2 regions of the Kitasatospora sp. NPDC056731 genome follow, and region 2 is predicted to be linked to the other one. Evidence: predicted binding sites of a transcription regulator. Region 2 holds the regulator's gene; the other holds the start of a gene.
What was found. The regulator HrcA, encoded in region 2, represses chaperone genes, less so after heat shock. The targets are predictions, from matches to a motif close to TTNGCACTCNGNNNNNCNGAGTGCNAA.

Region 1: a site for HrcA is predicted at 4,918-4,944, ahead of groES (co-chaperone GroES). Genes of this name have one in related genera too.

Annotation. Positions count from the first base shown of each region.
Region 1 is NZ_JBFBNR010000006.1:152,124-167,792, forward strand. Features, by position in the region: gene AB0R04_RS08485 (response regulator transcription factor) at 17-628, opposite strand; gene AB0R04_RS08490 (WhiB family transcriptional regulator) at 1,188-1,514, shown strand; gene AB0R04_RS08495 (LysR substrate-binding domain-containing protein) at 1,604-2,599, opposite strand; gene groL (chaperonin GroEL) at 2,730-4,355, opposite strand; gene groES (co-chaperone GroES) at 4,472-4,777, opposite strand; gene AB0R04_RS08510 (class I SAM-dependent methyltransferase) at 5,062-6,228, shown strand; gene AB0R04_RS08515 (polysaccharide deacetylase family protein) at 6,254-7,168, opposite strand; gene AB0R04_RS08520 (hypothetical protein) at 7,249-7,494, opposite strand; gene tsaD (tRNA (adenosine(37)-N6)-threonylcarbamoyltransferase complex transferase subunit TsaD) at 7,506-8,612, opposite strand; gene rimI (ribosomal protein S18-alanine N-acetyltransferase) at 8,605-9,084, opposite strand; gene tsaB (tRNA (adenosine(37)-N6)-threonylcarbamoyltransferase complex dimerization subunit type 1 TsaB) at 9,108-9,782, opposite strand; gene AB0R04_RS08540 (hypothetical protein) at 9,936-10,505, shown strand; gene AB0R04_RS08545 (hypothetical protein) at 10,522-10,716, opposite strand; gene tsaE (tRNA (adenosine(37)-N6)-threonylcarbamoyltransferase complex ATPase subunit type 1 TsaE) at 10,834-11,331, opposite strand; gene AB0R04_RS08555 (alpha/beta hydrolase) at 11,427-12,620, opposite strand; gene alr (alanine racemase) at 12,617-13,816, opposite strand; gene AB0R04_RS08565 (NAD(P)H-hydrate dehydratase) at 14,000-15,475, opposite strand; gene AB0R04_RS08570 (hypothetical protein) at 15,618-15,669, shown strand, end outside.
Region 2 is NZ_JBFBNR010000008.1:144,835-160,503, reverse strand. Features, by position in the region: gene AB0R04_RS10790 (ribonuclease Z) at 1-724, opposite strand, end outside; gene AB0R04_RS10785 (histidine triad nucleotide-binding protein) at 730-1,083, opposite strand; gene AB0R04_RS10780 (PDZ domain-containing protein) at 1,206-4,442, opposite strand; gene AB0R04_RS10775 (16S rRNA (uracil(1498)-N(3))-methyltransferase) at 4,515-5,264, opposite strand; gene dnaJ (molecular chaperone DnaJ) at 5,377-6,516, opposite strand; gene hrcA (heat-inducible transcriptional repressor HrcA) at 6,593-7,627, opposite strand; gene htpX (zinc metalloprotease HtpX) at 7,891-8,811, shown strand; gene AB0R04_RS10755 (hypothetical protein) at 8,884-9,468, shown strand; gene AB0R04_RS10750 (DUF3097 domain-containing protein) at 9,493-10,320, shown strand; gene AB0R04_RS10745 (Uma2 family endonuclease) at 10,324-10,878, opposite strand; gene hemW (radical SAM family heme chaperone HemW) at 10,920-12,149, opposite strand; gene AB0R04_RS10735 (long-chain fatty acid--CoA ligase) at 12,208-14,187, opposite strand; gene AB0R04_RS10730 (ABC transporter ATP-binding protein) at 14,547-15,669, shown strand, end outside.

The DNA.
Region 1 (15,669 bases), on a different contig from region 2:
GCGGCGCCACCGGCGGTCAGCGGACCAGGCCCCAGCGGAAACCCAGCGCCACCGCGTGCGCGCGGTCGGAGGCCCCGAGCTTCTTGAACAGCCGTCGGGCGTGGGTCTTGACGGTGTCCTCGGACAGGAACAGCTCGCGGCCGATCTCGGCGTTGCTGCGGCCGTGGCTCATGCCCTCCAGCACCTGGATCTCACGCGCCGTCAACGTGGGCGCCGCGCCCATGTCGGGGCTGCGCAGCCGGCGCGGGGCGAGCCGCCAGGTCGGGTCGGCGAGGGCCTGGGTGACGGTGGCCCGCAGTTCGGCGCGCGAGGCGTCCTTGTGCAGGTACCCGCGGGCGCCCGCGGCCACCGCGAGCGCGACCCCGTCGAGGTCCTCGGCGACGGTGAGCATGATGATCCGCGCGCCCGGATCGGCGGACAGCAGCCGCCGGACCGTCTCGACCCCGCCGAGGCCGGGCATCCGGACGTCCATCAGAACGAGATCGGAGCGGTCGGCCACCCAGCGGCGGAGGACCTCCTCCCCGTTCGTCGCGGTGGTGACCCGGTCCACACCGGGTACGGTCGCGACCGCGCGGCGAAGCGCCTCGCGGGCGAGCGGGGAATCGTCGCAAACGAGAACGGAAGTCATGACCGTCGTCCTCCGCAGCTGATCCGCGTCACGTTGAGCCTCCTGGCTGGTACGAACCTCTCCGACACGGCCGATCGGCGACAGAGTCCGTGCTGATCGCCTCAAAATCCCGCGATCGTTCCCGACGTCCGGCGCCCGCTGACCGCCTCCGCACTTCCAACGACCGTCACTCGAATGAGTTACGGCCTTCGGGGCCATCTCCACCACTGTACGTGGCCAACCCATTACCGATCAGCCGCATCGCGGTGCACACGCCGCACTTTTGCCCAGCTCGCGCGCGGTGGGCGCACGACCCGCACACCGGCGCGGGGTGTCGCGCGCCCGTCGGCCACCCGAATGCCACGCCCGCGCCCGCCGAACCCCTTGCCCACTTTGCCCGTTTTTATAGCTTTCGTATGGTCATTGACTGTTGTGCCACTCTGTGGGTGACTTGTCCATGGAGTTGCCGTAAGTCATATTTCCAGGTGTCCACACCAGTGCATCGACGCCCGCCGCGCCGCCCAGCAGCAGCCCGCTGAGCGCCGGCCCACGGCCGACGAGCCTCTGAAGGGAATGAGCCATGGCAGATTTCTCCCGCCTCCCAGGTCCCAACGCGGACCTCTGGGACTGGCAGCTCTCCGCAGCCTGCCGTGGCGTGGACAGTTCGCTCTTCTTCCACCCCGAGGGCGAACGCGGGGCCGCGCGGAGCTCACGCGAGGCCAGTGCCAAGGAGGTCTGCATGCGCTGCCCGGTGATCACCGAGTGCGCGGCGCACGCGCTGGCGGTCCGCGAGCCGTACGGCGTCTGGGGCGGGATGACCGAGGACGAGCGCGAGGAGATGCTGGGGCGTTCGCGGCACCGGCTGGTGGAGGTCCCGCTGACCCCGCCGGCGATCGCCCGGCGCTAACCCCGCCTCCACGGCGCGCCGTGAAGAAACGTTTCCTCGCGGCGTTTCGGGCTGTTCAAGCCCGGTCCAGAACGCTCAGGCCCCAGAGGTCAGCGCCCGGCCGACCCCGCCAGCCGCTCCAGCATCAGCGCCACGGCCGGCACCTCGGCCAGATCCGGCAGGGTCAGCGCGACCACCTGCCGCACCGCCGGCGCCCCCGCGGCCGTCCGCACCGGCACCGTCGACACCCCGTCCGGGCGCACCGACTGCAGCGCCAGCCGGGGCAGCACCGCCACCCCCAGCCCGGCCGCCACCAGGCCGACCACCGCCGGATAGTCGTCGGTCGCGAAGTCGATCCGGGGCTCGAAGCCCGCCCCCGCGCACAGCTCCACCAGGTGCCCCCGGCACTGCGGGCAGCCCGCGATCCACTGCTCCCCCGCCAGCTCGGCCAGCTCCACCGGCCTGCCGCGCCCCGCCAGCCGGTGCGCGGCGGGCAGCAGGCCCACCAGCGGGTCGTCCAGCAGCGGGGTGACCACCAGATCGGACCAGTCGGAGCCGGCGCTCAGCTGCTGCGCCTCCAGGTTGGCCTCGGCCCGCGCCTCGCGCGGCGTCCCGTGCGCGGGCGCCGGCAGCGCGGCGCCGCCGTCGGACTGCGGGTAGCGGAAGGCCAGCGCGATCTCGCACTCGCCGCCGCGCAGCATCGCCAGCGACTCCGGCGGCTCCGCCTCGACCAGCGACACGCGCACCCCCGGATGGCTGTCCCGCAGCCGGGCGACCGCGGGCGGCACCAGGGTGGAGCTCGCGGTCGGGAAGGAGACCAGCCGCACCCGCCCGGCCCGCAGCCCGGCGATCGCGGCGATCTCCTCCTCGGCGGCGGAGAGCCCGGCCAGGATCCCGGTGGCGTGCTTGAGCAGCACCCGCCCCGCCTCGCTGAGCTGCATGCCCCGGCCGCAGCGGACCACCAGCGGGGTGTCCACCGACTTCTCCAGGGCCTTCATCTGCTGGCTGATGGCGGGCTGCGTACAGCCCAGCTCGCGGGCGGCGGCGGAGAAGGAGCCGGTGCGGGCGACAGCACGCAGGACGCGCAGGTGACGGGCCTCGATCATGCCTCAGTTATAAGGCAATCTTTGCCAATGGCAAAATTCTACTGATGATTGAAGCCTCAAACGCCGGACACGCCGGAGGCCCGGCCGCACCCCGAGGGGCGCGGCCGGGCCTCCGGCCGACCGTCAGGCGTCAGTGCGAGTGGCCGTGACCGTGGCCGTGGCCACCCTCGGTCTCCTCTTCCTTCTTCTCCACCACGAGGGTCTCGGTGGTGAGCAGCAGGGAGGCGATCGAGGCCGCGTTCTCCAGCGCGGAGCGGGTGACCTTGACCGGGTCGATGACGCCGGCCTTCACCAGGTCGCCGTACTCGCCGGTGGCCGCGTTGAAGCCCTGGCCGATCTCCAGCTCGGCGACCTTGGAGGTGATGACGTAGCCCTCCAGGCCGGCGTTCTGGGCGATCCAGCGCAGCGGCTCGTGCAGCGCCTTGCGGACGACCGCGACACCGGTCGCCTCGTCGCCCGACAGGCCCAGGCCGCCGTCCAGCACCTTGGCGGCGTGCACCAGGGAGGCGCCGCCACCGGCGACGATGCCCTCCTCGACCGCGGCACGGGTCGCCGAGATGGCGTCCTCCAGGCGGTGCTTGCGCTCCTTCAGCTCCACCTCGGTGGCGGCGCCGACCTTGATGACGCAGACGCCGCCGGCCAGCTTGGCCAGGCGCTCCTGCAGCTTCTCGCGGTCCCAGTCGGAGTCGGTGGCGGCGATCTCACCCTTGATCTGGGCGACGCGGCCGGCCACGGCCTCGGTGTCACCGGCGCCGTCGACGACGGTGGTCTCGTCCTTGGTGATGGTCACCCGGCGGGCGGTGCCCAGCACGTCCACGCCGACCTGGTCGAGCTTGAGGCCGACCTCCTCGGAGATGACCGTGCCGCCGGTCAGGGTGGCCAGGTCGCCGAGGATCGCTTTGCGGCGGTCGCCGAAGCCCGGGGCCTTGACGGCGACCGCGTTGAAGGTGCCGCGGATCTTGTTCACCACGAGGGTGGACAGCGCCTCGCCGTCGACGTCCTCGGCGATGATCAGCAGCGGCCGGGAGGCACCGCCCTGGAGGATCTTCTCCAGCAGCGGCAGCAGCTCCTGGATGGAGGAGATCTTGCCCTGGTTGATCAGGATGTACGGGTCCTCCAGGACCGCCTCCTGCCGCTCCGCGTCGGTGACGAAGTACGGCGACAGGTAGCCCTTGTCGAACTGCATGCCCTCGGTGAAGTCCAGCTCCACGCCGAAGGTGTTCGACTCCTCGACGGTGATGACACCGTCCTTGCCGACCTTGTCGATCGCCTCGGCGATCAGCTCGCCGACCTGGGTGTCCTGGGCGGAGAGGGACGCGACGGCGGCGACGTCGTCCTTGCCCTCGATCTCGCGGGCCACCGAGAGCAGGTGCTCGGAGACGGCGGCGACGGCCTTGTCGATGCCCTTCTTCAGGGCGGCCGGGCCGGCACCGGCGGCGACGTTGCGCAGACCCTCGTTGACCAGGGCCTGGGCCAGCACGGTGGCGGTGGTGGTGCCGTCACCCGCGACGTCGTTGGTCTTGGTGGCGACCTCCTTGACGAGCTGCGCGCCAAGGTTCTCGTACGGGTCGTCCAGCTCGACCTCACGGGCGATGGTGACACCGTCGTTGGTGATGGTCGGGGCGCCGAACTTCTTGTCGATGACGACGTTGCGGCCCTTGGGGCCGATGGTCACCTTGACGGTGTCGGCCAGCTTGTTGACACCGCGCTCCAGCGAGCGGCGGGCGTCCTCGTTGAACTGCAGGATCTTCGCCATGTTCCCTATTCCCTCGGGGCTTCGGCCGGCCCACCGGCCGCCGGACTACGTGAACCAACAACCACGCCCCGGGCCCCTGTCACTTGGGACACGGATCCGGGGCGGGTCGGAACGACTTACTTCTCGATGATGGCGAGAACGTCGCGAGCGGAAAGAACCAGGTACTCCTCGCCCTGGTACTTCACCTCGGTGCCGCCGTACTTCGAGTACAGGACGATGTCACCGACGGCGACGTCGAGCGGCAGACGCTGGCCGTCCTCGAAGCGACCCGGGCCGACGGCCAGGACGACGCCCTCCTGGGGCTTCTCCTTGGCGGTGTCCGGGATAACCAGGCCGGAGGCCGTGGTGGTCTCGGCGTCGAGCGGCTGGACCACGATGCGGTCCTCAAGCGGCTTGATGGCAACCTTGCTGCTGGTGGTCACGTCCGAGCTCCCCTTCGGAGATTACGGGGTTTCTAACGGGTAGGAGCGAACCTGTGGGCCTGCCGTCGCGGGGGTCAGGCACACGTCTTCGCGTTAGCACTCCCCCAGTGGGGAGTGCTAAGGACGACCATAGGCCGGTGTTAGCACTCAGTCAACCAGAGTGCCAACGGCGCGCCCGGGCATCCCGAACCGCGGGCGCGGAGCCGTACACCCGTGCGACCGCCCCGCCCACCGCGCCGGCACCGTCGGAGCCGGTGGGGCCGCCAACCCGCCAGAATGGCCCCGTGGACACCGAGAACCTCCAGCCCCTGCTGACCCCCGAGGGCCAGGCCCTGCTCGCCGAACTGCGCGAGTTCACGCCCGAGGAGGAGCTGGCGCTGGCCACCAGGCTGCGGCGGGAGCACCCGGCCGAGCTGGTCTCGGCGGCCTTCGGGCAGGCCCGGCTGCGGCAGCGGGCGCGGGCGAAGTTCGGGGCGGACGCCGACCTGATGTACTTCACGCCCAACGGCGTCGAGCAGTCCACCCGGCGCAGCGTGGCCGAGTGGCGGGCGCGCCGCTTCGCCGAGCTGGGCGTCCGCCGGCTGGCCGACCTGTGCTGCGGCATCGGCGGGGACGTGCTGGCGCTGGCCAGGGCCGGGATCGAGGTGCTGGCCGTCGACAAGGACCCGGCGGCCTGTGCCGCCACCGTCGCCAACGCGGCCGCGCTGGGCCTGACCGACCTGGTCCGGGTGCGCTGCGCGGACGTCGCCGAGGTGGACGTCACCGGCTACGACGCGGTGTTCACCGACCCGGCGCGGCGGACGGCGCGCGGCCGGGTGTTCGACCCGGAGGCGTACGCCCCGCCGCTCTCCTGGGCGATCGAGGCCGGCCGCCGGACCCCGATCGGCGCGCTGAAGGTGGCCCCGGGCATCCCGCACGAGGCCGTCCCGGCCGACGCCGAGGCGGAGTGGGTCTCCGACCACGGCGACGTGAAGGAGGCGGTGCTCTGGTTCGGCACCGGGGCCACCCGCCCGCACCGCGCCACCCTGCTGCCGCAGGCCGCCAGCCTCACCGGCGGCGACCTGCCCGACCCGCCGGCCGGCCCGGTCGGGCGCTATCTGTACGAGCCGGACGGCGCGGTGATCCGGGCCCACCTGGTTGCCGAGGTGGCCGAGCAGGTGGGCGGCCGGCTGATCGACCCGAAGATCGCCTACCTCACCTCGGACCAGCTGGTCGCCACCCCCTACGCGCACGCCTTCGAGCTCACCGACGTGCTGCCGTTCCACATCAAGCGGCTGAAGGCGCTGCTGCGCGAGCGCGGGGTCGGCACGGTGGTGATCAAGAAGCGCGGGATGGCGATCACCCCGGAGGAGCTGCGCCGCCAGCTCAAGCCCTCCGGGCCGAACGCCGTCACGGTGATCCTCAGCCGCACCGACAACGGGCCGCTGATGATGCTCGGCCGGCCCGCATGAGGCGGCCACCAGACGGGCGCCCGGACTACGAGGCGGGCGCCTGGATGTAGTCCTCCAGCCGGGCCACCGAGAAGCCCTGCTCCTGGATCCGGGCCAGCAGGTCGCCGAACATCTGGGTCATCGTGGCGCCCTTGAGCTCCTTCGGGCCGCGGAAGTGCGCCAGGATGATGTCGCCGGACTTCAGCTTCTTGTCCGCCGCCTGGTACTGCATGTCGTGGATCTGCATCGACTCGCGCCAGAGCACCATCGCGCGCGGGCCGCACTGCTGGACCGAGTTGTTCAGCGTCGGGGTGTTGGCGCCGTCCCCGAACGGCGGGCGGAACAGCAGCGGGGCGGTGCCGTACTGCTGGGTGAGCGCGGACTGCGCGTCGCAGATCTCGGACTTCTGCTTCTCCGCCGGGATCTTGCTCATCACCGGGTGGTCCACGGTGTGGTTCTGGATGTGGTTGCCGAGCGCCTGGAGCGGCTTGAAGTAGCCGTAGTCGTTCTTGACGATGTCCCGGGTCAGGAACATCGAGATCGGCACCTTGAGCTCGGTCAGCATCTCGACGAACTTCGGGTCCTTCTCGGCACCGTCGTCGATGGTGATGAAGACGACCTTGTCGCTCGTCTTCACCTCGCTGAACACCGGTACCGGGCCGGTCCGTTCGAGCTTGATGGGCTTGTCCGCGGGCGGCACGGGGGCCGGCGCCAGCGGCTTGAGGTTCCACTTCGCCCAGGCCGCCGGGTCCCCGCCGGCCGGGGCCGCGGTGGTGGGCGCGCCGGCCGGGCTGGTCGGCACGGCGCCGCCGCCGGCGGGCTGGGTCGTGGCCGCCGAGCTGCCGCCGGCCGCCGCCGGGGCGGCGCCGCCCCCGTTGTCGCCGCATCCGGTGGCCAGGGCCAGCAGGGCCAGCGCCCCCACCGCGTACGTCCTGGTCCTGCTCCGACCGTCCCTGTTCACCGCAGCGCGCTCCCGGTTCCCGTCCAGCTTCTTCTCAGCTATGCACGGTAGCGGTCGGGGCGGCGGTTCCCGGACAGCGCCTATTCGACGTGCTCGCTGGTGAAGGACCAGCGGTGCACCGGGCGGCCGAGCAGGTCGGCCGGCGGGTCGGCGACCGGCACCGGCTCGCCGGTCCACCAGGTGATCAGCAGCACCCGTTCGCCGGGCGCGCCGAGCAGCTCGGTGCGGACCAGCCCGGCCGAACCGCGCACCGCCGGCAGCGCCACCTCCCGTACCCAGGAGGCGAGTTCGGCCCCGCGGCCGGTGGCGGCGCGGGCCTCCCACATCGCGGCGACGGTCACTCGGCGCCGCCGGTGAGGGCCTGGTACGCCTGGCCGTGGACGTCGCCGTGCCGGACGTCCGCAGCCGGCACGTGCGCCTCGGTCACCGGCAGCGAGGAGTCGGCGGACAGGTCGAGCGCGGACGGCGTGCGGTCGCGCCACACCATCTCGGAGCCCAGCGCGGCCACCATCGCGCCGTTGTCGGTGCACAGGCCCGGCCGGGGCACCCGCAGCCGGATGCCGGCCCGGTCGCAGCGCTGCTGGGCCATCTCGCGCAGCCGCGAGTTGGCGGCCACCCCGCCGCCGATCATCAGGTGGTCGACGCCGTTGTCCCGGCACGCCTTGACGGCCTTGCGGGTGAGCACGTCGGTGACGGCCTCCTGGAAGGACGCCGCCACGTCGGCGATCGGCACCTCCTCGCCGGCCCGGCGCTTGGCCTCCACCCAGCGGGCGACGGCGGTCTTCAGGCCGGAGAAGGAGAAGTCGTACGCGGGGTCGTTGCGGCCGCTCAGGCCGCGCGGGAAGGCGATCGCCTTGGGGTCGCCCTCGCGGGCGGTGCGGTCGACCACCGGGCCGCCCGGGAAGCCCAGGCCGAGCACCCGGGCGACCTTGTCGAAGGCCTCGCCGGCCGCGTCGTCGATGGTCGCGCCGAGCGGGCGGACGTCGCTGGTGATGTCCTCGCTGAGCAGCAGCGAGGAGTGCCCGCCGGAGACCAGCAGCGCCATCGTCGGCGACGGCAGCCGGCCGTGCTCCAGCTGGTCGACGCAGATGTGCGAGGCGAGGTGGTTGACCCCGTACAGCGGCTTGTCCAGCGCCCAGGCGTACGCCTTGGCTGCGCTGACACCGACCAGCAGCGCGCCGGCCAGGCCGGGTCCGGCGGTGACGGCGATGCCGTCCAGGTCGCTCGCCTTGACGCCGGCGGTGTCCAGGGCGCGCTGGATGGTCGGGACCATCGCCTCCAGGTGGGCGCGGCTGGCGATCTCCGGGACGACGCCGCCGAAGCGGGCGTGGTCGTTGACGCTGGAGGCGACCGCGTCGGCCAGCAGCGTGGTGCCGCGCACGATGCCGACGCCGGTCTCGTCGCAGGAGGTCTCGATGCCGAGGACGAGCGGTTCGTCAGCCATGGCGGGTGTCCTTAAGGTCCTTCGGGTCAGTGCTGGGGTGGTCGAGGCGCATCACCAGCGCGTCGACGTTGGCGGGCTGGTAGTAGCCGCGCCGGATGCCCACCGGTTGGAAGCCGAAGCGCTCGTACAGCTGCTGGGCGCGCGGGTTGTCCACCCGCACCTCCAGCAGCAGTTCGGCGCAGCCGCGGCGGGCGGCCTCCCGGATCAGGTCGGTGAGCAGCGCCGCGCCGAGGCCGGCGCCCTGGTGGCGCTCGTCGACGGCGATGGTCTGGACGTCGCCCTCGCCGGCGATCGCCATCAGCCCGGCGTAGCCGACGATGGCGCCGTCCGCGTTGGTGGCGACGGTGTAGTGGCGGGTGCCGCCGGGGTGGGTCTCGGCCAGCTCGGACCAGTACATCCCGGTGGACCAGGCGTCCTCGGGGAAGAGTCGCAGCTCCAGCTCCATCACCGGCGCGATGTCCCACCAGCGCATCGGGCGCAGGGTGGTGCCGTGTTTCACGCCGGGAGCACCGCCTTGCCCCCTAGAACATTCTTGAAGGCAGCCGGCACCTGGGCGTCCGGGCGGCGCAGGTACAGCGGGACGTTCGGCAGCAGCTCGCGGCCGGCCGCCAGCTCGGCGGCGGCGAAGCCCGCCAGGGCGCCGGCCGACACGTGCTCGGGGCCGTGCGCGCCGGGGAAGGTATCGGGGTAGAGCAGCGCGCCGGCGCCGACCGAGCGCGGCGGCGGGGCCAGCTCGGCGGGGCGGTCCACGCCGGGGCCCTCGGTGCGGTGGCCGTCGGCGTCGTAGGAGGCCCAGTAGACCTCCTTGCGGCGCGCGTCAGTGGCCACCGTGAACGGCTGCCCGGCCAGGCCCTCGGCGCGGGCCTGGTGGGCGATCGCGTCCAGGGTGCAGACGCCGTGCACCGGCAGCCCGAGGGCGTGGCCGAGCGCGGCGGCGGTCACCAGGCCGACCCGCAGGCCGGTGTACGGGCCCGGGCCGACGCCCACCGCGATGCCGGTGAGCCGGTGCTTGTCGACGCCGGCCGCCCGCAGGACCTGGTCGATCGCGGGCAGGAGCAGTTCGCCGTGGCGCCGGGCGTCGACCTGGTGGGTCTCGGCGAGGACGGCCGTGCCGTCGTGGACGGCGGCGGTGACGGCGGGGGTAGCGGTGTCGAACGCGAGCAGCAGCACGGGTCAAGGTTAGACCGCCGTTCGTCCGACCGGCCGATCGACCAGGTGTGCCATCCAGGAACACACATCCGGGGCGCCGCGACCCGGCCGGACGGACCTGGCACGATGGGGCCGTACGTAAAGGGACGGCGGCGGGAGCGGCACGTGGCGAAGATGGGTCCTGGTGTGGTGGTCACGGGGCTGACCCTGGGGGCCCTGGCGGTGGTGAGCCTGCTGGCCTTCCAGGCCAACGGCGCTCAGGACCGGGCGGCCGGCGCCAAGCCGACCGCCAGCACCACGACGTCCAGCGGGCCGGCCGCCTCCGCGACGCCGAGCGCCTCGGCCACCCCGACGGTCCCGCCGCTGCCGACCATCTCGGGCAGCGGGACCAGGGTGGTCTACTCGATCAGCAGCCACTACGTCTGGCTGATCGACCCGAAGAAGAACCCACAGGTCACGCCCGGTTTCCCGGTCACCCCGGGCTCGGTCGAGCCAGCTCCGGGCAGTTACTCGGTCTACAGCCGCACCCCGACGACCACCGGGACGGACGGCAAGCAGATCGAGCACGTGGTGCGCTTCGCGCAGCAGAACGGCGTGGTGTTCGGCTTCAGCGCCGCCGTGGACGGCGCGACCCCGACCGCCGAGCCGAACGCCAAGACCGGCGGCATCCGCAGCGGTCGCCCGGACGGCCAGCTGCTCTGGGACTTCGCGCCGAACGGCACCAAGGTGGTCGTGGTCGCCTGAGCCCGGCTCGGGCGTGTCAGGCCGCGCGGGGTGTGCCCGTCTCCGGTTCCTCGGCCCGCCGGGGCTCCGGCTCGGGCGGGGTGGACACCGCCTCGGCGGCCGCACAGGCGGCCAGCAGCGCCCGCATCGGCGCCCCCTGGACGCGGCGGGCGGACTCTCCGGCCCCGGCGCCGTGCCCGGCGCGCTTCGGGGCGGGGGTGGTGCTCGACATGGCGCCTCCCTAGTTAGGCAGACCTAACCGCAGCACCCATCCCACCACGCCCGGCACCCCGCCCGCAACACTTCCCGACAGCCCGTCGGCAAAACGGCGCACACCCGGGCGCGGGCCTCAGCCGAGCGCCTCCAGCGCGACACCCGCCCAGCGCGGACCGAGGCCGGTCAGCACCACCCGGCGCGGGTCCAGGTCGTCCTCGTCGGCGGTGTCACCGAGGGCGCGCTCGATCCGCACCTCCAGCCGGTCCTCGGACAGCCGCTCGACCTTGCCCTCGCCCCACTCGACCACGACCACCGACTCCGGCAGCGAGACGTCCAGGTCGAGGTCCTCCATCTCGTCCAGGTCCCCGCCGAGCCGGTACGCGTCCACGTGCACCAGCGCCGGGCCGCCGACCAGCGACGGGTGCACCCGGGCGATCACGAAGGTCGGCGAGGTCACCGCCCCGCGGACTCCCAGCCCCTCCCCCAGGCCCCGGGTCAGCGTGGTCTTCCCCGCCCCCAGTTCACCGGAGAGCAGCACCAGGTCCCCGGGCCTCAGCAGCGCGGCCAGCTCCCGGCCGAGCCGGCCCATCCGCTCCGGGGTGGGGACGGTGAGAGTGGCGTGCGAGCCCATGCGCGTGTCTTGCCTTTCGGTCCGTACCGGCGTGCCGACCGCCGGCCGCCACCGCTACCGTGCCACATCGCCGGCCCGGCGCGCGCCGGAAGGGGTCAGGGGCCGTCCAGGACCGCCGGGGGCGGCGCGGCGGCGGCGAAGTCGGCGGCCCGGCGCAGCAGCGCCACCAGCTCGTGGTCGACCAGCTCCGGGCGCTCCAGCATCACCAGGTGCCCGGCGCCCTCCACCAGCACCAGCTCCGCGCCGGGCAGCCGCTCGGCCATCGCCTCGCTGTGCGCCGACGGCGTCAGCAGGTCCTTCGTACCGGCCAGCACCAGCGCCGGCAGGCCGCCCAGCGCGGCGAGCGCCGCGTACTTCTCGTGCGCGGCGAACACCGGGTAGAACTCGGCGACCACGTCGATCGGGGTGGCGTCCAGCAACTGCTCGGCGAACCGCACCACGCCCGGGTCGACGTCCCGCCCGCCGAAGGAGAACCTCCGGTAGAAGACGGCGGCGACGTCCGCACCCAGCCGCCGGCTCGCCTCCACCAGCTCGACCTGGCGGCCCAGCAGCCGCATCACCCCGGGCGCGACCTTCTTGAACAGCTTCGCGCCGGCCGACGGCAGGCCGAGGCTGACCTCGTTCCAGTCCCCCGCCAGCGTGCCGATCAGCGCCACCCCGGCGACCCTCTCCCGGAACAGCTCCGGGTGCTGGTCGGCCAGCGCCATCACCGTCATGCCGCCCATCGAGTGGCCCACCAGCACCAGCGGCCCGGTCGGCGCGACGGCGTCGATCACCGCCTTGAGGTCGCCGCCGAGCTGGTCGATGCTGGCCGGCTCTCCGGCCAGGAAGGAGCGGGAGCGCTCGGAGCGGCCGTGGCTGCGCTGGTCCCAGAAGACCAGCCGCAGTCCCTCGCGCAGCGCGGCCCGCTGGAAGTGCCAGCTGTCCTGGTTGAGGCAGTAGCCGTGGCAGAACACCACGGTCAGCGGCTCGGCGCCGGAGGTGTCGCCGTCCGGCTCGGGGCCGGTGCCGTCCAGCTCGACGTACAGCTCGGTGCCGTCCGGCGCGGCCACCGTCCGCGGGCGCCCGCGCAGCGAGCCGTACGGGGCCTCGGCGTCCAGCTCGGCCCGGGCCCGGCGGCGGGTCGCCCGGCCGACGGTCAGCCGCTCGATCGCCACCCCGGCGGCCGCCCCGGCCGCCAGCACGCCGACCGAGATCCCGATCACACCGGCCCGGCTCACCCCGGAGGCCGCGCCGGCCGCCTTGGCCACCGCCGCGACCGGGCCGCTCTCGGCCGGTCCCTCCGTCATGCGCCCGGGCCCTCGGTGCGGCTGCCGCCCAGGTAGCGGCGCGGGACCCTGGCGCCGATCCGGGTCACGATCTCGTACGAGATGGTGCCGCAGGCCCGGCCCCAGTCCTCGGCGGTCGGCTCGCCCTGCTCGCCGTTGCCGAACAGCAGCACCTCGTCGCCGATCGCGGGGGTGTCCCCGCCCAGGTCCACGACGAACTGGTCCATCGCGACCCGGCCGGCGATCGTGCGCCACTTGCCGCCGATCTGCACCGGGCCGGTGCCGCTGGCGTGCCGCGGGATGCCGTCGCCGTAGCCGACCGGGACCAGGCCCAGCGTGGTCGGGCCCGGCGTCACGTAGTGGTGGCCGTAACTGACCCCGTGCCCGCCCGGAACGTGCTTGACCAACGCCAGCCGCGCGGTCAGCGCCATCACCGGGCGCAGCCCGAAGTCGGCCGGCGACCCGACCTCCGGCACCGGCGACAGCCCGTACGCGGCCAGGCCGGTGCGGACCAGGTCGAAGTGCGACTGCGGGAGCAGCAGGGTGGCCGGCGAGTTCGCCAGGTGCCGCACCTCCGGGCGCAGCCCGGCGGCCTCGGCCCGGGCCAGCGCCGCGTGGAAGGAGTCCAGCTGGGCCTGGATCGACGGGTGGCCCGGCTCGTCGGCGGCGGCGAAGTGCGACCAGACGCCGACCACGGTCAGCAGCCCCTCCGCCTCGGCGCGGCGGGCGGCGGCCACCAGGTGCGGCCAGTCGTGCGGCTGGCAGCCGTTGCGGCCCAGACCGGTGTCCGCCTTCAGGTGCACCCGGGCCGGGATGCCGGTCTCCCGGACGGCCGGCAGCAGCTCGTCCAGCGCCCACTGGCCGCTCACCGAGATGTCGATGTCCGCGCGCAGCGCCTCCCGCCACGGCCCGCCCGGCGTCCACAGCCAGCACAGGACGCGGGCCTGCTCCGGGCGGATGCCCGCGGCCCGCAGTGCCAGCGCCTCCTCGGGCGTCGCGCAGCCGAGCCAGCCGACCCCGTTCGCGACCGCCTCGCGGGCGCACTCGACGGCGCCGTGGCCGTAGGCGTCCGCCTTGACCGCGAGCATCACCGCCGAGCTGCCGACGCGCTCGCGCAGCGCGGCGAGGTTGCCGCGCAGGGCGGCCAGATCGATGGTCGCCTCGGCCCTTACGCCGTCGGTCAGGGTGGCCGTGCCGGTCGTGTTCGCAGTTGTCATCAGGGTCAGTCTCCCAGACATCCCGGAGTCCTCGCCGAACGGCCCGTCCGTGCGGCGGCCGGTGCCAGGGCCCCCGGCACCGCGCCGACCTGCGGCGCACCGCTCGTCACCCTGTTCCGGACGCGCACGGAGGACCGATCGGTTCCGCACCGCCCGCCCCGGCCGCACCGCACGCCCCCGGGCCTACGCCTCCCGCACCGCCCGCCACACCGCAGGCAGCGCCTGCGCCACCGCCGGCGCCGTCACCGGCGCGCCCGGGTCGCCCGCCGCGTGGCGGCCCGCCAGGCCGTGCAGGTAGGCGCCGACCGACGCGGCGTCCAGCGGCGCCAGGCCGGCCGCCAGCAGGGAGCCCGCCAGGCCGGCCAGGACGTCGCCGCTGCCTGCGGTGGCCAGCCAGGACGTGCCGGTCGGGTTGACCCGGACGGCGCCGCCCGGGTCGGCGATCACCGTGGTGGAGCCCTTGAGCAGGACCGTCGCCCGGTAGGCGGCCGCCAGCCGGCGGGCGGTGGCCAGCCGGGCGGCGGCCAGCGAGTCGGCGGGCGGCGGCGCGGCGCCGTCGGCGCCCGCGAGCAGCCGGGCGGCCTCGCCGGTGTGCGGGGTGAGCAGGGTGGGGGCCGTCCGGCCGGCCAGCGCGTCCGGGCCGAGCCGGGCCAGCTCGGTCAGCCCGTCCGCGTCCACCAGGACCGGGACGTCGCTCGACAGTGCCTCGGCCAGCGCCTGCCGCGCCCCCTCGCCGCCGCCCGGCCCGACCACCCAGGCCTGCACCCGCCCGGCCCCGGCCGGCCCGCCCTCGGTGACCAGCACCTCCGGGAAGCGCCGCACCACCTCCTCGGCCGCCGTGCCGACGTACCGGACGGCGCCCGCACCGCCGTGCAGCGCCCCGGCGACCGCCAGCAGCGCCGCGCCCGGGTACGTCGCCGAACCGGCCGCCACCCCGACCACGCCCCGCCGGTACTTGTCGCTCTCGACGCCCGGCAGCGGCAGCAGCGCCGCCACGTCCGCGTGCTGCAGGGCCGTCACCTCCGGCGCGGGCGGCTCCAGTCCGATCCCGACCAGTTGGACGGCGCCCGCGTAGGAGGCTCCCGGGTCGACCAGCAAGCCCGGCTTGTACGTGCCGAAGCAGACCGTGACGTCCGCGCGCAGCGCCTCGCCCGGCACCTCGCCGGTATCGGCGTCGACCCCGCTGGGCAGGTCCACGGCCACCACGACCCCGCGCCGCCCGGCCCGCGCGTACGGCAGGGCCCCGTCCCGCAGCCCGCCCCGGCCGCCGATGCCGACGATGCCGTCCAGCACCAGGTCGGCGCGCGAGAAATCGGCCAGGCCGACTTCCTGATCCAGCACCACCCGCCCGCCGGAAGCCCGCAGCGCGGCCAGCCCGCCCGCGTGCGCACGCTCCGGCGCGAGCAGCACCGCCGTCACCCGCGCGCCCCGCCGGGCCAGCGCCGCCCCGGCGTACAGGGCGTCACCCCCGTTGTCCCCGCTGCCGGCCAGCACCACCACCCGACTGCCGTACACCCGCCCCCGACGCCCCGCCAGCAGCCGGGCACAGGTCGCCGCCAGCCCGGCGGCCGCCCGCTGCATCAGCATCCCCTCCGGCAGCCGCGCCATCAGCGCGGCCTCGGCGGCCCGGACGACTTCCACCCGATGGGCATGACGCATGCGAGGGCTCCTTCAGCAGTCGACGTACCGCCGACGCTAGCCCGCGCCACCGCCCCACGGCAGGCCGAGCTGCGGGACACTTTCGAGTGACAACCACTTCGATCCCCCACCGGTGCCGGTCCGCGCGCATAGTGTGCCGCCCGTGGAGATTCTTCAGGTGTTCCTGGAACTGAAAACGCCGCAGGGTTTCAGGG
Region 2 (15,669 bases):
CCTCGGCGAGCCGGGAGTCGGCGTCGGTGAAGGTCGACTCGGCGACCAACAGGTCGGCGCCCTCGGCGAGTTCGTACACGCCGTCGCAGAGCCGGGTGTCCATCACGAAGGCGAAGCGCTGGCCCGGCCGGGGCTCGCTGACCTCCTCCAGGGTGACCCGCCGGCCGTCCGCCTCGATCGCCCCCTCGTGCTGGAGGCGGCCGACCGCGGGGCCGAAGACGCCCAGCGCGGCGAGGCGTTCGGGCACCAGGCGGCGGCCGTCCGGCTCGGACAGCCGGTAGCCGAAGGACTCCACGGGGTGGGACAGCCGCACGGCGTCCAGCGCGAAGCGGGCGCCGGGCGCGGGCAGCGGGCCCGGCTCGTCGATCGGCCGGGGCCGCAGGACGGCCGTCTCGTGGTAGGCGGTGGCGTGCCGCAGCCGCTCGAAGTAGACCTCGCCGGAGGCCGGGAAGTAGACGTCCACCGGGTGCGGGACGCGGTCCAGGTTGATCCGCTGGATCACCCCGGCGAGGCCCAGGCAGTGGTCGCCGTGGAAGTGCGTGACGGCGATCCGGGTGATCTGGGTGGCCGAGACGCCGGCCAGCAGCATCTGCCGCTGGGTGCCCTCGCCGGGGTCGAACAGCAGGCCCTCGCCGTCCCAGCGGAGCAGGTAGCCGTTGTGGTTGCGGTGCCGGGTGGGCACCTGGCTGGCGGTGCCGAGGACGACGAGTTCGCGCTGTGACACGTAGGTCAGACCATGCTCTCGGTCATCGGCTTGCCGCCGAGCACGTGGACGTGGGCGTGGAAGATGGTCTGGCCGGCGCCGGCCCCGGTGTTGAAGATCAGCCGGTAGTCCTCGACGCCCTCGTCCCTGGCCACCGCGCCCGCCTCGGCGAGGAGTTCACCGGCGATCTCCGGCTCGGCGGCGGCCAGCTCGGCGGCGTTCGGGTAGTGGACGTGCGGGATGACCAGGACGTGCAACGGCGCCTTGGGGGCGATGTCGCGGAAGGCGAGGACGCGCTCGGTCTTGCGCACCACCGTCGCCGGGATCTCGCCCGCCACGATCTTGCAGAACAGGCAGTCGGGCTGCGGCTCGCCGGCCATCGGCTTCTCCTCGGTTCGTGTCTGGTCTGGGGCCGTACGGGCGCAGCCTAGCGGGAAGTCGGCCGGGCCGACCTCCCGTTCGGCTGCTCTCCCGCCCGCCGCCGGGGCGACGGAGGCGCGCCCTACGCCCAGGGCATCGGCGGGGCCGTGCGGGGCGGGGCCGCGGCGAGCGCGGCGAGGGCGATCCGCACGCCCTCGGCCAGCTGCGGGTCCTCGCCGGCGGCCCACTGGTGCGGGGCCATCGGCACCTCGACGTCCGGGTCGACGCCGTGGTTCTCCACGCCCCAGCCGTAGTTCTCCAGCCAGTACGCGTACTTGGGCTGGGTGACCAGGGTGCCGTCGACCAGGTGGTAGCGGCTGTCGATGCCGATCACCCCGCCCCAGGTGCGGGTGCCGACCACCGGGCCGATGCCGAGCGTCTGGATGACGGCGTTGACGACGTCGCCGTCCGAGCCGGAGAACTCGTTGGCGAGCGCGACGACCGGCCCGCGCGGGGCGTCGAGGGGGTAGGGCACCGGGTGGTCGGTGTCCCGGATGGCGTTCCAGCCGACGATCCGGCGGGCGAGCTTCTCGATCACCAGCTGCGAGGTGTGGCCGCCGCGGTTCTCCCGGACGTCGACGATCACGCCGTCCCTGGCCAGCTCCACGGCCAGGTCACGGTGGATCTGGGCCCAGCCGGCCGACTGCATGTCGGGGATGTGCAGGTAGCCGAGCCGGCCGCCGGACAGCTCGCGCACCGCGGCCCGCCGCCCGGCCACCCAGTCGTGGTAGCGCAGCGGCTCCTCGTCGGCGATCGGGACGACCACCGGGTGGCGCTGGTCGGTGCCGTCCTTGCCGGCCACGGTCAGCTCGACCGGCTGCCCGGCGGTGCCGGCCAGCAGCGGGGCCGGGCCGGTGACCGGGTCCACCGGGCGGCCGTTGACGGCGAGGACCGCGTCGCCCGGGCGGATCGCGGCGCCGGGCGCGGCCAGCGGCGAGCGGGCCCGGGGGTCGGAGGACTCGCCGGGCAGGATGCGGGCGATCCGCCACCGGTCGCCGTCCCTGGCGAGGTCCGCGCCGAGCAGGCCCTGGCGCCGGGCGGGCTCGGTGTACCGGCCGTACGGGACGACGTAGGCGTGCGAGGTGCCGAGTTCGCCGTGCACCTCCCAGAGCAGGTCGACCAGGTCGTCGTGCGAGCCGAGGCGTTCCACGAGCGGCCGGTAGCGGTCCAGCACGCCGGCCCAGTCGACGCCGCCGAGGTCGGGGCGCCAGTAGTTGTCGCGCATCAGGCGGCCGTTCTCGGCGTACATCTGCCGCCACTCGGCGGCCGGGTCGACGGTGACCCGCAGCCGGGTCAGGTCGACGCCCACCTCGTCGTCCTCGCCGCCCGCCTTGTGCTCGGCCGGGACGATCCGCAGCTCGCTCCCGTCCAGCACGGCCACCCGGGTGCCGTCCCCGCTGACCGCGAAGCCGTCCACGCCGTGCACCAGTTGCTCGACGCGGCGCTTCTTCAGGTCGAAGCGCTCCAGCACCGGCCGGGGCCGCTCGTCCTCGGGCGAGGCCGCCTCGTCGCCGAGTTCGCCGAGCAACGGGGCGCGGGTCCACAGCACGCCGTCCTTGGCGGCCCTGAGCGCGTCGAACCGGCCGCCCTCGACCGGGAACGGGACGATCCGGTCCGCGATGCCGTCCAGGTCGACCCTGGTCACCGGCGCGGCGTCGCCGGCGGCCTCCTCGCCGTCCGCCTTCCTGCCGCGCGGCTCGTCCTCCTCCCCGCCGAGCGGGCGCCCGGCCCGCTGCGGCCCGAACGGGGACGGCGTGTCGGCGGCCAACGTGATCAGGTACGGGCGGCAGCCGTTGGGGAACGACAGGTCGAAGACGTGCGAGTCGTAGACCGGGTCGAAGTTGCGCACCGACAGGAACGCCAGGTAGCGGCCGTCCGCGGTGAAGGCCGGCGAGGTGTCGATGAAGCGCTCCTGGGTGACCTCGCCGACCGTCCGGGTCGCCAGGTCGGCCAGCACGATCTGGCGCAGCGAGTACGGGCCCAGCCGGTGCACCGGCCGCGACCAGGCCAGCCAGGCCGAGTCCGGGCTGAAGGCCAGCCCGCCGACCTCGCCGTCGGCGCTGCGGTCCAGCTCGTGCACGGTGCCGTCGGCGAGCGCGACCAGCAGGACCCGGCCGTCGTGCACGCCGAGCGCGGCCTGCTTGCCGTCCGGGGACACCGCCAGGGAGTTGACCCGGCCGATCCGCCCGGCGGCCAGCCGGCGGCGCTCGGCGCCCCGGGCGTCGGGGGCGAACTCCAGGGCGTCCTCGCCCTCGGCGTCGGACACCCACAGCACGCCCTGGGTGCCGTCCTCGCCCGGCACCACCCGGGCCAGCCGCCCGCGCACCCCCGGGGTCTCGTCCAGCACCCGAGCCGGGCCCTCGCGGTGGGTCAGCCAGTGCACGTCGCCGCGCACCACCACGGCGCCGGCCCGGCCGGTGCGGTCGGGGGCGGCGGACTCCAGCCAGTGCGCGGCGTGCACCGGGCGGGGGCGGCGGCCGCTGCGCGGGCCGGCCAGCCGGATGTCGAGGCGGCGGGGCGCGGCTCCCGCCAGGTCGTCCAGCAGCCAGACGTCGCCGGCCCGGTGGAACACCGCCCGGGTGCCGTCGGTGCCGGCGTTGCGGGCGTAGAAGCCGTCCGGGTCGGTGGTGTGGCGGCGCAGGTCGGAGCCGTCCGGGAGGCTGGAGTAGAGCTCGCCGACGCCCTCGTGGTCGGAGAGGAAGGCGATCCGCTCCCCCACCCACAGCGGCGAGTCGAGCTGGCCGTCCAACTCCTCGTGGACGCGGACGAATTCGTCCCGCCCGATCCACAACTTGCCCGCCCGGCCGCCCCGGTAGCGCTTCCACCAGGCCGGCTCGCGGTTGTTGACGGTGCCCAGCAGCACGCGGTCGCCGCCCGGCTCGAAGGCGAGCCCGCCGACCGGCCCGTACGGCAGCCGCACCGACTCGCCGCCGTCCAGCGGCACGGCGTGCGCCCAGCTGCGGCGCAGGGTCGCCTCACCGGCGGTGGTGAGGGCGATCGGGCGCCCGTCGGCCGTCCAGCCCCGCACCTCGGTCTGCTCGCTGCCCCAGTGGGTGAGCCGCCGGGACGGCCCGCCGTCCACCGGCACCACATGCACCTCGGGCGCGCCGTCCCGGGTGGAGGTGAAGGCGATGTGCCGCCCGTCGGGGGCGAACCGGGGGTGCCGGACGGGCAGGTGATCGGCCGTCAGCCGCCAGGCCCGGCCACCGTCCAGCGGGGCCAGCCAGACGTCGTCCTCGGCGACGAAGGTGACCAGGTCACCGTGCAGATGGGGGTGGCGCAGGTAGGCGCCCGCAGAGGTGCTCAGGGGTTCCGTCACGCGGTCAGCGTAGGCACGCGCGCGCACGGCGCGGGCCGGTTCGGGCAGACTCCGACCGCACGGGCGGGCCGGCTACGACCAGCGGCCGGTGCGCCCCAGCAGCAGGGCGCCGGCGGCCACCCCGGCGGTGGAGGTGCGCAGCACCGAGGGGCCCAGCCGGTACGGCCCGGCGCCCGCCTCGGCGAACGCGGCCAGCTCCTCCGGGGAGACCCCGCCCTCCGGGCCGACCACCAGCACCACGTCCCCGGCCGCGGGCAGCGCGGCCAGCGCCAGCGGCTCGGCGCCCTCCTCGTGCAGCACGGCGGCGAACGCGGCCTGGGCCAGCAGCGGCGCCAGCTGCCGGGTGGTCGCCGGCTCGCGCACCTCGGGGAAGCGCAGCCGGCGGGACTGCTTGCCGGCCTCCCGGGCGGTGGCCCGCCACTTGGCCAGCGCCTTGGCGCCCCGCTCGCCCTTCCACTGCGTGATGCAGCGCGAGGCGGCCCACGGGACGATCACGTCCACGCCGACCTCGGTCATGGTCTCCACCGCGAGCTCGCCGCGGTCGCCCTTGGGCAGCGCCTGGACGACGACGATCCGCGGCGCCGGCTCGGACTCCCGGCGGACGGCGGCCACCGTGACGTCGATCGCGTCCTTGCCGAGCACCGCGGCGACCGTTCCGTCCACCCCGAGGCCCAGCCCGTCGGCGAGGGTCACCGCCTCGCCCGCCGCCAGCCGCTTCACCGCGGCCGCGTGCCGCCCCTCCGGCCCGTCGAGGCGCACCACGGAGCCGGGCGCGGCGGCGGCGATCCGCTCGGTCTCGACGACGAAGACGGGGGCGGTCATGCGGGGAACCTCCGGGGGGTGGGGCGGATCGGGAACGCGAAAGGGGCGCCGGGCGGAACCCGGCACCCCCGCGCGGACGGCCAGGGCCCAGCAAGCGGCCCCGGCCTAGGGCCTAGCGGCCGTTGAACGCGTCCTTGAGGCGCGAGAACAGGCCCTGCTGGCCCGGCGCGAACTGGCCGGACGGCCGCTCCTCGCCGCGCAGCACCGCGAGCCGGCGCAGCAGCTCCTCCTGCTCGGGGTCGAGCTTGGTGGGCGTCTGCACCTCGACATGCACTATCAGGTCGCCTCGGCCGCCGCCGCGCAGGTGCGTGATGCCGCGGCCGTGCAGCGGGATCGACTGGCCGGACTGGGTGCCGGGCCGGATGTCGAGCTCCTCCAGCCCGTCCAGGGTCTGCAACGGCACCTGGGTGCCGAGCGACGCGGCCGTCATCGGGATGGTGACGGTGCAGTGCAGATCGTCCCCGCGCCGCTGGAAGACGGTGTGGCTGGTCTCGGCGATCTCGACGTACAGATCGCCGGCCGGGCCGCCGCCGGGGCCGACCTCGCCCTCGCCGGCCAGCTGGATCCGGGTGCCGTTGTCGACACCGGCCGGGATCTTGACCGTCAGGGTGCGCCGGGCGCGGACCCTGCCGTCGCCGGCGCACTCCGGGCACGGGGTCGGCACGACGGTGCCGAAGCCCTGGCACTGCGGGCACGGCCGGGAGGTCATGACCTGGCCCAGGAACGACCGGGTGACCTGGGACACCTCGCCCCTGCCGCGACACATGTCGCAGGTCTGCGCGGAGGTGCCGGGGGCCGCGCCCTCACCGCTGCACGTGGTGCAGGTGACGGCCGTGTCGACCTGGAGTTCCTTGGTGGTGCCGAAGGCGGCCTCCTCCAGGGTGATCTCCAGCCGGATCATGGCGTCCTGGCCGCGGCGGGTGCGCGAGCGCGGGCCGCGCTGGCCGGCCGCGGCGCCGAAGAAGGCGTCCATGATGTCGGAGAAGCCGAATCCGGCCGCCCCCGCGCCGAAGCCGCCCGCGCCCCCGCCGCCCGGCGAGAGCGGGTCACCGCCGAGGTCGTAGACCTGGCGCTTCTGCGGATCGGAGAGCACCTCGTAAGCGGCGTTGATCTCCTTGAACCGCTCCTGCGTCTTCGGGTCCGGGTTGACGTCCGGGTGCAGTTCGCGTGCCAGGCGTCGGAAGGCCTTCTTGATCTCGTCCTGCCCCGCATCCCGTCGGACGCCGAGTACCGCGTAGTAGTCCGTGGCCACCAAATGCTCCGCTTGTTCCGCCTGTAGTAGTGCTGCGACTGGACACCGCCGTCAGAGGTTCCGACGGCGGCCTGTGCTACGACTCGGCCAGGATCTGGCCCACGTACCGCGCCACCGCACGCACCGCCCCCATTGTGCCCGGATAGTCCATCCGGGTCGGACCGATCACACCCAGTTTGGCCACGCTCTCGTCGCCCGAACCGTAACCGACCGACACCACCGAGGTGGAATTCAGCCCCTCGTAGGCGATCTCCCGCCCGATCCGGACCGTCATCGCGGCGTCCGCCGTCTCACCCAGGAGACGGAGCAGGACGACCTGCTCCTCCAGGGCTTCCAGCACCGGCTGGATGGTCAGGGGGAAGTCGTGCCCGAAGCGGGTCAGGTTGGCCGTGCCGGCCAGCATGATCCGCTCCTCGTTCTGCTCGGCGAGCGCTTCGAACAGCGTCGCCAGGACCGTGCTGACGGTCGGGCGGTCCGGCGGCTCGAAACCCGCCGGGAGCTCCTCCAGGAACCCCGGCACGTCCGGCAGCCGCTGGCCGACGGCCCGCGCGTTGATCCGGGCCCGCAGGTCCGCCAGGACCGTCTCGCCGACCGGGCCCGGGCAGTCGACCATCCGCTGCTCGACCCGGCCGGTGTTGGTGATCAGGACCAGCATCACCTTGGTCGGGGCCAGCGCCACCAGCTCGATGTGCCGGACGGTGGACCGCGACAGCGAGGGGTACTGCACCACCGCGACCTGCCGGGTGAGCTGGGCGAGCAGCCGCACCGTCCGCATGACCACGTCGTCCAGGTCGACGGCGCCGTCCAGGAAGTGCCGGATCGCCCGGCGCTCGGGGGCGCTCATCGGCTTGACCTCGGCGAGCTTGTCGACGAACAGGCGGTACCCCTTGTCGGTGGGGATGCGCCCGGCGCTGGTGTGCGGCTGGTGGATGTAGCCCTCCTCCTCCAGCGCCGCCATGTCGTTGCGCACGGTCGCCGGGGAGACTCCGAGGTTGTGCCGCTCCACCAGGGCCTTGGAGCCGACCGGCTCCTCGGTGCCCACGTAGTCCTGGACGATCGCGCGGAGCACGGCGAGCTTGCGGTCGTCCAGCTGGCGAACCTCACCGGCCATGGGGCACACACCTCCGTCTTCGCACGTTGTCCGTTCGTGTCACGCATGCTGCTGCCCGCTCCGGGAGGATCCCGGCTCCGGCACCCGCTTTGGCACTCTGAACCTGCGAGTGCCAAAACCGTACCTGCCAGTGTAAGGCCCGGGCCCAACGGCAGGAACGGCCCGGCCGGAGTGATCCTGCCCGCAGTTCCCGGCGCGGGGGTGGTGCCGCAGGGCCGTCCGGGTGGCAGCATCGAAGACGACGGCGAATGGAGGAGCAAGCAATGTCGAGCTCGGGCCAGCACACCCGTTTCGCGCCCGACCGCGGCCTGACCGGCCGCATGGTCGTGACGATGTTCGTGATCGGGCTGCTGTACGTCGGTTTCACCGGTCTGCTGATCGTGCTGCTGCGCGGCGCCTGGCCACTGATCGTCCTGATCTCCGGCGGGCTGTTCGTGGCCCAGTTCTGGTTCAGCGACAAGATCACCGAACGGGCGATGGGCGCCCACCAGGTGACCCCTGAGCAGTACCCGCAACTGCACGGCACCATCGACCGGCTCTGCGCGCTGGCCGACATGCCCAAACCCCGGGTGGCGGTCGCCGACAACGACATGCCGAACGCCTTCGCCACCGGCCGCAACCCACAGAACGCCGTGGTGTGCGTCACCACCGGCCTGCTGCGCCGGCTGGAGCCCGAGGAACTGGAGGGCGTCCTCGCCCACGAGCTGTCCCACGTCGCCCACCGGGACGTCGCGGTGATGACCATCGCCGGCTTCCTCGGCGTCCTCGCCGGGGCCATGACCCGGATCGCCATGTACGGCGGGTTCATGGGCGGCAACCGCAACAACAACGACCAGAACGCGGCCATCGTCGCCCTGATCATCCCGCTGGTGTCGATGGTCGTCTACGCCATCAGCTTCCTGCTCACCCGGCTCCTGTCCCGCTACCGGGAACTCGCCGCCGACCGCGCCGCCGCCCAGCTCACCGGCCGGCCCAGCGCCCTCGCCTCCGCGCTCACCAAGGTCACCGGCCAGATCGCCGCCATCCCCAGCAAGGACCTGCGCCAGGCGCAGCCCTACAACGCCTTCTACTTCGCCCCCGCGCTGAGCGCCCGGGAGACCGCCTCGCAGCTGTTCTCCACCCACCCGACGCTGGAGAAGCGGCTCGCGGAGCTGGCGAAGATCTCCGAGCAGCTCGGCCGCTGAGGCCCCGGCCCCCTGCGGCCCTCCCGCCCCCCCTCCTGGCTCCTCCCGACTCCCTCCCCCGAAAGGACCGCCGTGGGAATCCTGGACACCCTGTTCGGGCGCACCAAGCCCGTCAAGCCCGACCTCGACCAGCTGTTCGGCGTCCCGTCCGCCGCCCTCACCCTGGAGGCCGCGGCCGGGTTCACCCCCACCGGGCTCGGCTCGGTCTGCTTCGCCGCCGTCGAGGGCGCGGCCTTCGGCCAGGTCGAACAACAGGTGCGGGCGCTGCTCGACGCCGACACCGAGCGCGGCGGCGTCCCGGTCGAGGCCTCCAAGGACGGCTACGGCTACTCCTGGCTGCTCGCCCGGCACACCCCCGAGGAACTGCCGGACCTGGTCAACGACCTGCACGCGGTCAACAGCGAGCTGGAGGCGAACGGCTTCGGGCCGCAGCTGCTCTGCTCGCTGGTCGGCTTCCGCAACCCGGACGGGCAGTCACTGGCCCTGGTCTACCTCTACAAACGCGGCACCTTCTACCCCTTCGCCCCGATGCCCGGCGGCGGGGAGCGGCGCAACAGCCCGCTGGAACTCCAGGTCAACGCGACGCTCGGGAACGACCTGCGGCTGGAGAAGGACCTCAGCCGCTGGTTCCCGGTCTGGGGCGCGCCGGGCCTCTGACGGTCCGTCCGTATAGTCGCTTTCATGCACAGCCGCCAGTACGGACCCGACCTGACCCCGCCGTGGAAGAAGCAGCAGCCCGCCCCGGAGGTGACCGCCGAACGGGACCTGGTGGTGGAGGAGGCCGCCACCGGCTTCTGCGGCGCGGTGGTGCGCTGCGAGAAGACCGCCGAGGGCTTCACCGTCACCCTGGAGGACCGCTTCGGCAAGCTCCGGGTGTTCCCGCTGGTGCCGCGCGGCTTCCTGCTGGAGGGCCGGACAGTCACCCTGGTGCGCCCGGCCGGCCCCGCCCCCTCCCGCACGCCGGGCCGCACCGCCTCCGGCTCGGTCGCCGTCCCCGGCGCCCGGGCCCGGGTCGCCCGCGAGTCGCGGATCTACGTCGAGGGCCGGCACGACGCCGAACTGGTCGAGCGGGTCTGGGGCGACGACCTGCGGATCGAGGGCGTGGTCGTCGAGTACCTGGAGGGCGTGGACGACCTGCCCGCGATCGTCGCCGACTTCGCCCCCGGCCCGGGCCGGCGCCTCGGCGTCCTGGTCGACCACCTGCTCCCCGGCACCAAGGAGCACCGCATCGCCGCCCAGGTCACCGGCGACGCCGTCCTGGTCGTCGGCCACCCCTACATCGACATCTGGCAGGCCGTGAAGCCCGCCTCCGTCGGTATCCCCGGCTGGCCCGCCGTCCCCCGCGGCGAGGAGTGGAAGGAGGGCGTCTGCCGCCGCCTCGGCTGGCCGGTGAACACCCCCGCCGCCTGGAAGCGGATCCTCTCCACGGTGGACAGCTACAAGGACCTGGAGCCGGAACTGTTGGGCAAGGTCGAGGAGTTGATCGACTTCGTGACGATTCCGGAGTGACTGTCAGAGCGTTCCGAACTCACCTGTGTCCAGCGTCACGCCCAGGACGTCGACCCGGATGGGGTCGCCGAACTTGAAGGGCTGCCCGACCGCGTAGTCCGGGACGCCCGACGTGGTAGCGGTGTCGGGTTCGGTGAGCAGCCGACACTCGCCCTTGAAGGGGTTGACGATCAGATAGGCCTTGATGGTCCCGCCCGCGTACATCTCCCGCTTGACGTGGTAGTCGCGATAGACGCTGGTCTTCGACACCACCTCGACGACCATGGTCACCGCAGGCGCCGGGACCAACCGTCCGGGGGCTTCCACCGCGCCCCGCTCGATCACCACCAGATCGGGCTGCGGCTCGCTGGCCTCGTGCGCGAAGGCCAGGTCCTGGGTCTGCAACCGATGCCAGAGAGCCCTCGGGACCTGATCCACGATGCACTCGATGATGAGGTTGTGGACCAGGTCCGGCCCGGCCGTCATCACGATTTCCCCCCTGATGAGCTCGGCCTTGACGCCTTCCGGCACCTCCAGGTTCTCGAAGATCCCGGCCATCCGGTCATCGATGGCGGTCATCGCGCGCTCCCTCCGACGGCTGACGTCCACGCTAGCGAATGTCAGTCCACCAGGTCACGTACGACCGCGTCGGCGAGCAGGCGGCCCTGGAGGGTGAGGACGGCGCGGCCCCCGGCGTACGGCTCGGCGGCGAGGAGGCCGTCGGCGAGGTGGCGGGCGGCGGCGTGGCGGCCGGTGTCGGTGAGGAGGGTGAGCGGGATGCCCTCGGCGAGGCGCAGTTCCAGCAGGATGCGCTCGACCCGGCGGTCCTCCTCGGCGAGCACCTCGCGGCCCAGGGCGGGGGTGCGGCCCTCGGCGAGGGCCTGGGCGTAGGCGGCGGGGTGCTTGGCGTTCCACCAGCGGACGCCGCCGACGTGGCTGTGCGCGCCCGGGCCGGCGCCCCACCAGTCGGCGCCGGTCCAGTACAGCTCGTTGTGGCGGCAGCGGCCCTCGGGGGTGGTGGCCCAGTTGGAGACCTCGTACCAGGTGTAGCCGGCGGCGCTGAGCGCCTGTTCGGCGATGAGGTAGCGGTCGGCGTGCACGTCGTCGTCGATCATCGGCAGTTCGCCGCGCTTGACCCGGGCGGCGAGCTTGGTGCCGTCCTCGACGATCAGGGAGTACGCGGAGACGTGGTCGGGCCCGGCGCCGATGGCGGCGTCCAGGGAGGCGCGCCAGTCGTCGTCGGACTCGCCGGGGGTGCCGTAGATGAGGTCCAGGTTGACGTGGTCGAAGCCGGCGGCGCGGGCCTCGGCGACGCAGGCCTCGGGACGGCCCGGGGTGTGGTGGCGGTCGAGCAGCTTCAGGACGTGCGGGCGGGCGCTCTGCATGCCGAAGGAGATCCGGTTGTAGCCGCCCTCGCGCAGTTCGGCCAGGTAGGCCGGGTCGACGGACTCCGGGTTGGCCTCGGTGGTGACCTCGGCGCCGTCGGCGAGCCCGAACTCCTCGCGCAGCGCGGCGAGCATCTTCACCAGGTCGCGGGCGGGCAGCAGGGTGGGGGTGCCGCCGCCGAGGAAGACGGTCTGCACCGGCAGGTCGACCGGGCCGAGGACCTGGCGGGCCAGCCGGATCTCGGCGACCACGTTGTCCGCGTAGGTCTCCTGGGAGGCGACCGCCCCGGAGGAGCGCAGCTCGGTGGCGGTGTAGGTGTTGAAGTCGCAGTAGCCGCAGCGGCTGGCGCAATAGGGCACGTGCAGGTAGAAGCCGAACGGCCGCTGCCCGAGACCGGTGCGGGCGGATGCGGGCAGGGAACCGTCGGACGGCACCGGTTCGCCGTCGGGGAGTGCGGAGGGCATGACCCCATTGTCCCGTACGGCTCACCCGAACCGGTGAGCCGTACGGGGGCGGGGCCGATCAGGCCTCGTTGGCGCCCGCGTACATCGCGGTGACGGCGTCCGCGTAGGTCCGCTCGACCACCGGGCGCTTGATCTTCAGGCTCGGGGTGAGCTCGCCGTGCTCGATGTCGAGATCGCGCGGCAGCAGGTGGAACTTCTTGATCGTCTGCCAGCGCTGGAGGTCGGCGTTGAGCCGCTTGACGAAGCCCTCGATCAGCTGGTGCACCTGCGGGTCGGCCGTCACCTCAGCGTAGGACTTGCCCTTCAGCCCGTGCTCGGCGGCCCACGGCATGATGACCGCCTCGTCCAGGCCGATCAGCGCGGTGCAGAAGTTGCGGCCGTTGCCGATCACGAGGATGTTGCTGACGAACGGGCAGACCGCCTTGAACCTGCCCTCGACCTCGCTGGGCGCGACGTACTTGCCGCCGGAGGTCTTGAACAGGTCCTTCTTGCGGTCGGTTATCCGCAGGAAGCCGTCGGGGCCGAGCTCGCCGATGTCCTCGGTGTGGAACCAGCCGTCGGCCTCCAGCACCTCGGCGGTCTTCTCGGGCAGGTCGTGGTAGCCGCGCATGACGCCGGGGCCGCGCAGCAGGATCTCGCCGTCCTCGGCGATCCGGACCTCGGTGCCGGGCAGCGGGCGGCCCACGGTGCCGATCCGGATGTCCTCCTCACGGTTGACGCAGGAGCCGGCGCTGGTCTCGCTGAGGCCGTAGCCCTCCAGGATCGGCACGCCGGCGCCGAGGAAGAAGTAGCCGATCTCGGGCGCGAGCGCGGCGCTGCCGGAGACGGCGCCGCGCAGCCGGCCGCCGAAGGCCGCGCGGATCTTGGCGTAGACCAGCTTGTCGGCCAGGCCGTGCTGGAGCCTGAGGCCCAGCGGGGCGGTGCCGGCACCGGTGGCGATCCGGCTCTCCTGGACGGCGCGGGCGTGCTCGCGGGCGACCTTGGCGGCCCACCGGAAGATCTTGTACTTGGCGCCGCCCTCGGCCCGGGCCCGGCCGGCGATGCCGTTGTAGACCTTCTCGAAGATGCGCGGCGCCGAGGCCATCACGGTCGGCCGGATGACCGGCAGGTTGTGGATGATCCGGTCGACCCGGCCGTCCACGGCCATCACGTGGCCGGTGGCGATCTGGCCGGAGATCAGCGTCTTGCCGAACACGTGCGACAGCGGCAGCCACATGAACTGGACGTCGTCGGAGCGCAGCAGCCCGCTGGCCTCCTGGGCCCGGGCCTCGTACGCCCAGCAGTCGTGCACCAGGCGCACGCCCTTGGGGCGGCCGGTGGTGCCGGAGGTGTAGATGAGGGTGGCCAGCTGCTCCTTGTCGAGCGCGGCGACGGTCTTCTCGACCGCGTCCGGGTGCTGCTCCAGGTACTCGGCGCCGCGCTGCTCCAGCTCGGCGAGAGTGAGCACGGTGAGGGCGTTCAGGCCCTCGGCCTCGGGGGTACTGGCCTCTGGGGCGCCCGCCTCGGCGGCGTCACTCCCGGCGGCGTCGGCCTCGGCGGCGTCGAAGAGGATGACGGTCCGCAGCTCGGGCAGCTGTCCGAGCTGGTCGACGGCCTTGGCGAGTTGGGCGGAGTTCTCCGCGAACAGCGCCCTGGAACCGGAGTTGGAGAGGATGAACGCGGTCTCGTCGGCGTTGGTGCTGGGATAGACGGTCGTGGTGGCGGCACCCGCGCACATGTTCCCGAGGTCGGCGATGATCCATTCGAGCCGGGTGGAGGAGGCGAGCGCCACCCGGTCCTCCGGCTGGATGCCGAGCGCCATCAGCCCGGCGGCCACCGCCTTGACCCGGGCCGCGGTCTGCGCCCAGGTCAGCGAGCGCCACTGCTCGGCGCCGGGGGCACTGTCCGCGGCATGCTCGTCGACCGGGGCCGGGTAGCGGTAGGCCTCGGCGTTCGGGGTGGCGGCGACCCGCTCCAGGAAGAGGTGGGCGACGGAGGCGGGACGCCCGGCGACCAAGTCGGCACTGCCGGAGTCGATCAGGGACTGCGCGGAACTCAACGAGGACCTCCGGGGGCGGGTGGCCGTCTGAGGGATGGTTTCGGCGCCCGTGGGGGGCGGTCGCCGGGCCCCCGGTCAACCCGGGCGATACCGGCGAGTAACAAGGGGGTAATCAGCAGCCTAGGGGGAAACCGGTCATTCCGTAAGAGGGCGGGGCCCGGCCGGCACACCGCCGCGCCGCCGGTGCCCGACGACCACTCCGCCCCGCGCCCCGGTGAACCCCTACAACCGGGCCCGCCGTACGGTTCGGCAAAGGACTGGGCAAACCTGCGATCCACAACTCGTGAATCTCCTGTACGAGTCCACCAAAGAACGAGAATCGGGATGCGAATCCACCCGTCGACGACAAGAGTGTGCCAGTGCTGATCAGACTTCTCAGGGCGTACCTGCGCCCGTACTCCCGACCGATCGCGCTGCTCGTGGGGCTCCAACTGGTGTCCACCCTGGCGGCGCTCTACCTGCCGACGCTCAACGCCGACATCATCGACGACGGCGTGGTCAAGGGCGACACCGGCTACATCCTGCAAGTGGGCGGGGTGATGATCGGCATCACCCTGGTCCAGGCGCTCTGCTCGATCGGCGCCGTCTACTACGGATCCCGCACCGCCATGGCCTTCGGCCGGGACGTCCGCGCCGCCGTCTTCGACCGGGTGCAGAGCTTCTCCGCCCGCGAGGTCGGCCAGTTCGGCGCCCCCTCGCTGATCACCCGCACCACCAACGACGTCCAACAGGTCCAGATGCTGGCCCTGATGAGCTTCACGCTCATGGTGGCCGCCCCGATCATGTGCGTCGGCGGCATCATCATGGCCCTCAACCAGGACGTGCCGCTGTCCGGCCTGCTGCTCGCGGTCATCCCGCTGCTCGGCGCCGTCGTCCTCCTCCTGGTCCGCTCGCTGCGCCCCAAGTTCCGCAGCATGCAGACCCGGATCGACACCGTGAACCGGGTCCTGCGCGAGCAGATCACCGGCATCCGGGTCATCCGCGCCTTCGTCAAGGACGACCACGAGCAGGCCCGCTTCGCCAAGGCCAACGGGGACCTCACCGACACCGCCCTCCAGGTCGGCCGGCTGATGTCGTTCATGTTCCCGGCCGTGATGCTGGTCGTGAACGTCTCCAGCGTCGCCGTGCTCTGGTTCGGCGCCCACCGGATCGACAACGGCGGCATGCAGATCGGCGCGCTCACCGCCTTCCTCTCCTACCTGATGCAGATCCTGATGAGCGTCATGATGGCCACCTTCATGTTCATGATGGTGCCGCGCGCCGAGGTCTGCGCCGAGCGCATCGAGGAGGTCCTCGGCACCTCCTCCAGCGTCGTCCCGCCCGCCGCGCCGATCACCGAGGTGCTGCGCCGCGGCAACCTGGAACTGCGCGACGTCGACTTCCGCTACCCCGGCGCCGAGGCCTCGGTGCTGCGCGGCATCGCCATCACCGCCCGCCCCGGCGAGACCACCGCCGTCATCGGCTCCACCGGCAGCGGCAAGT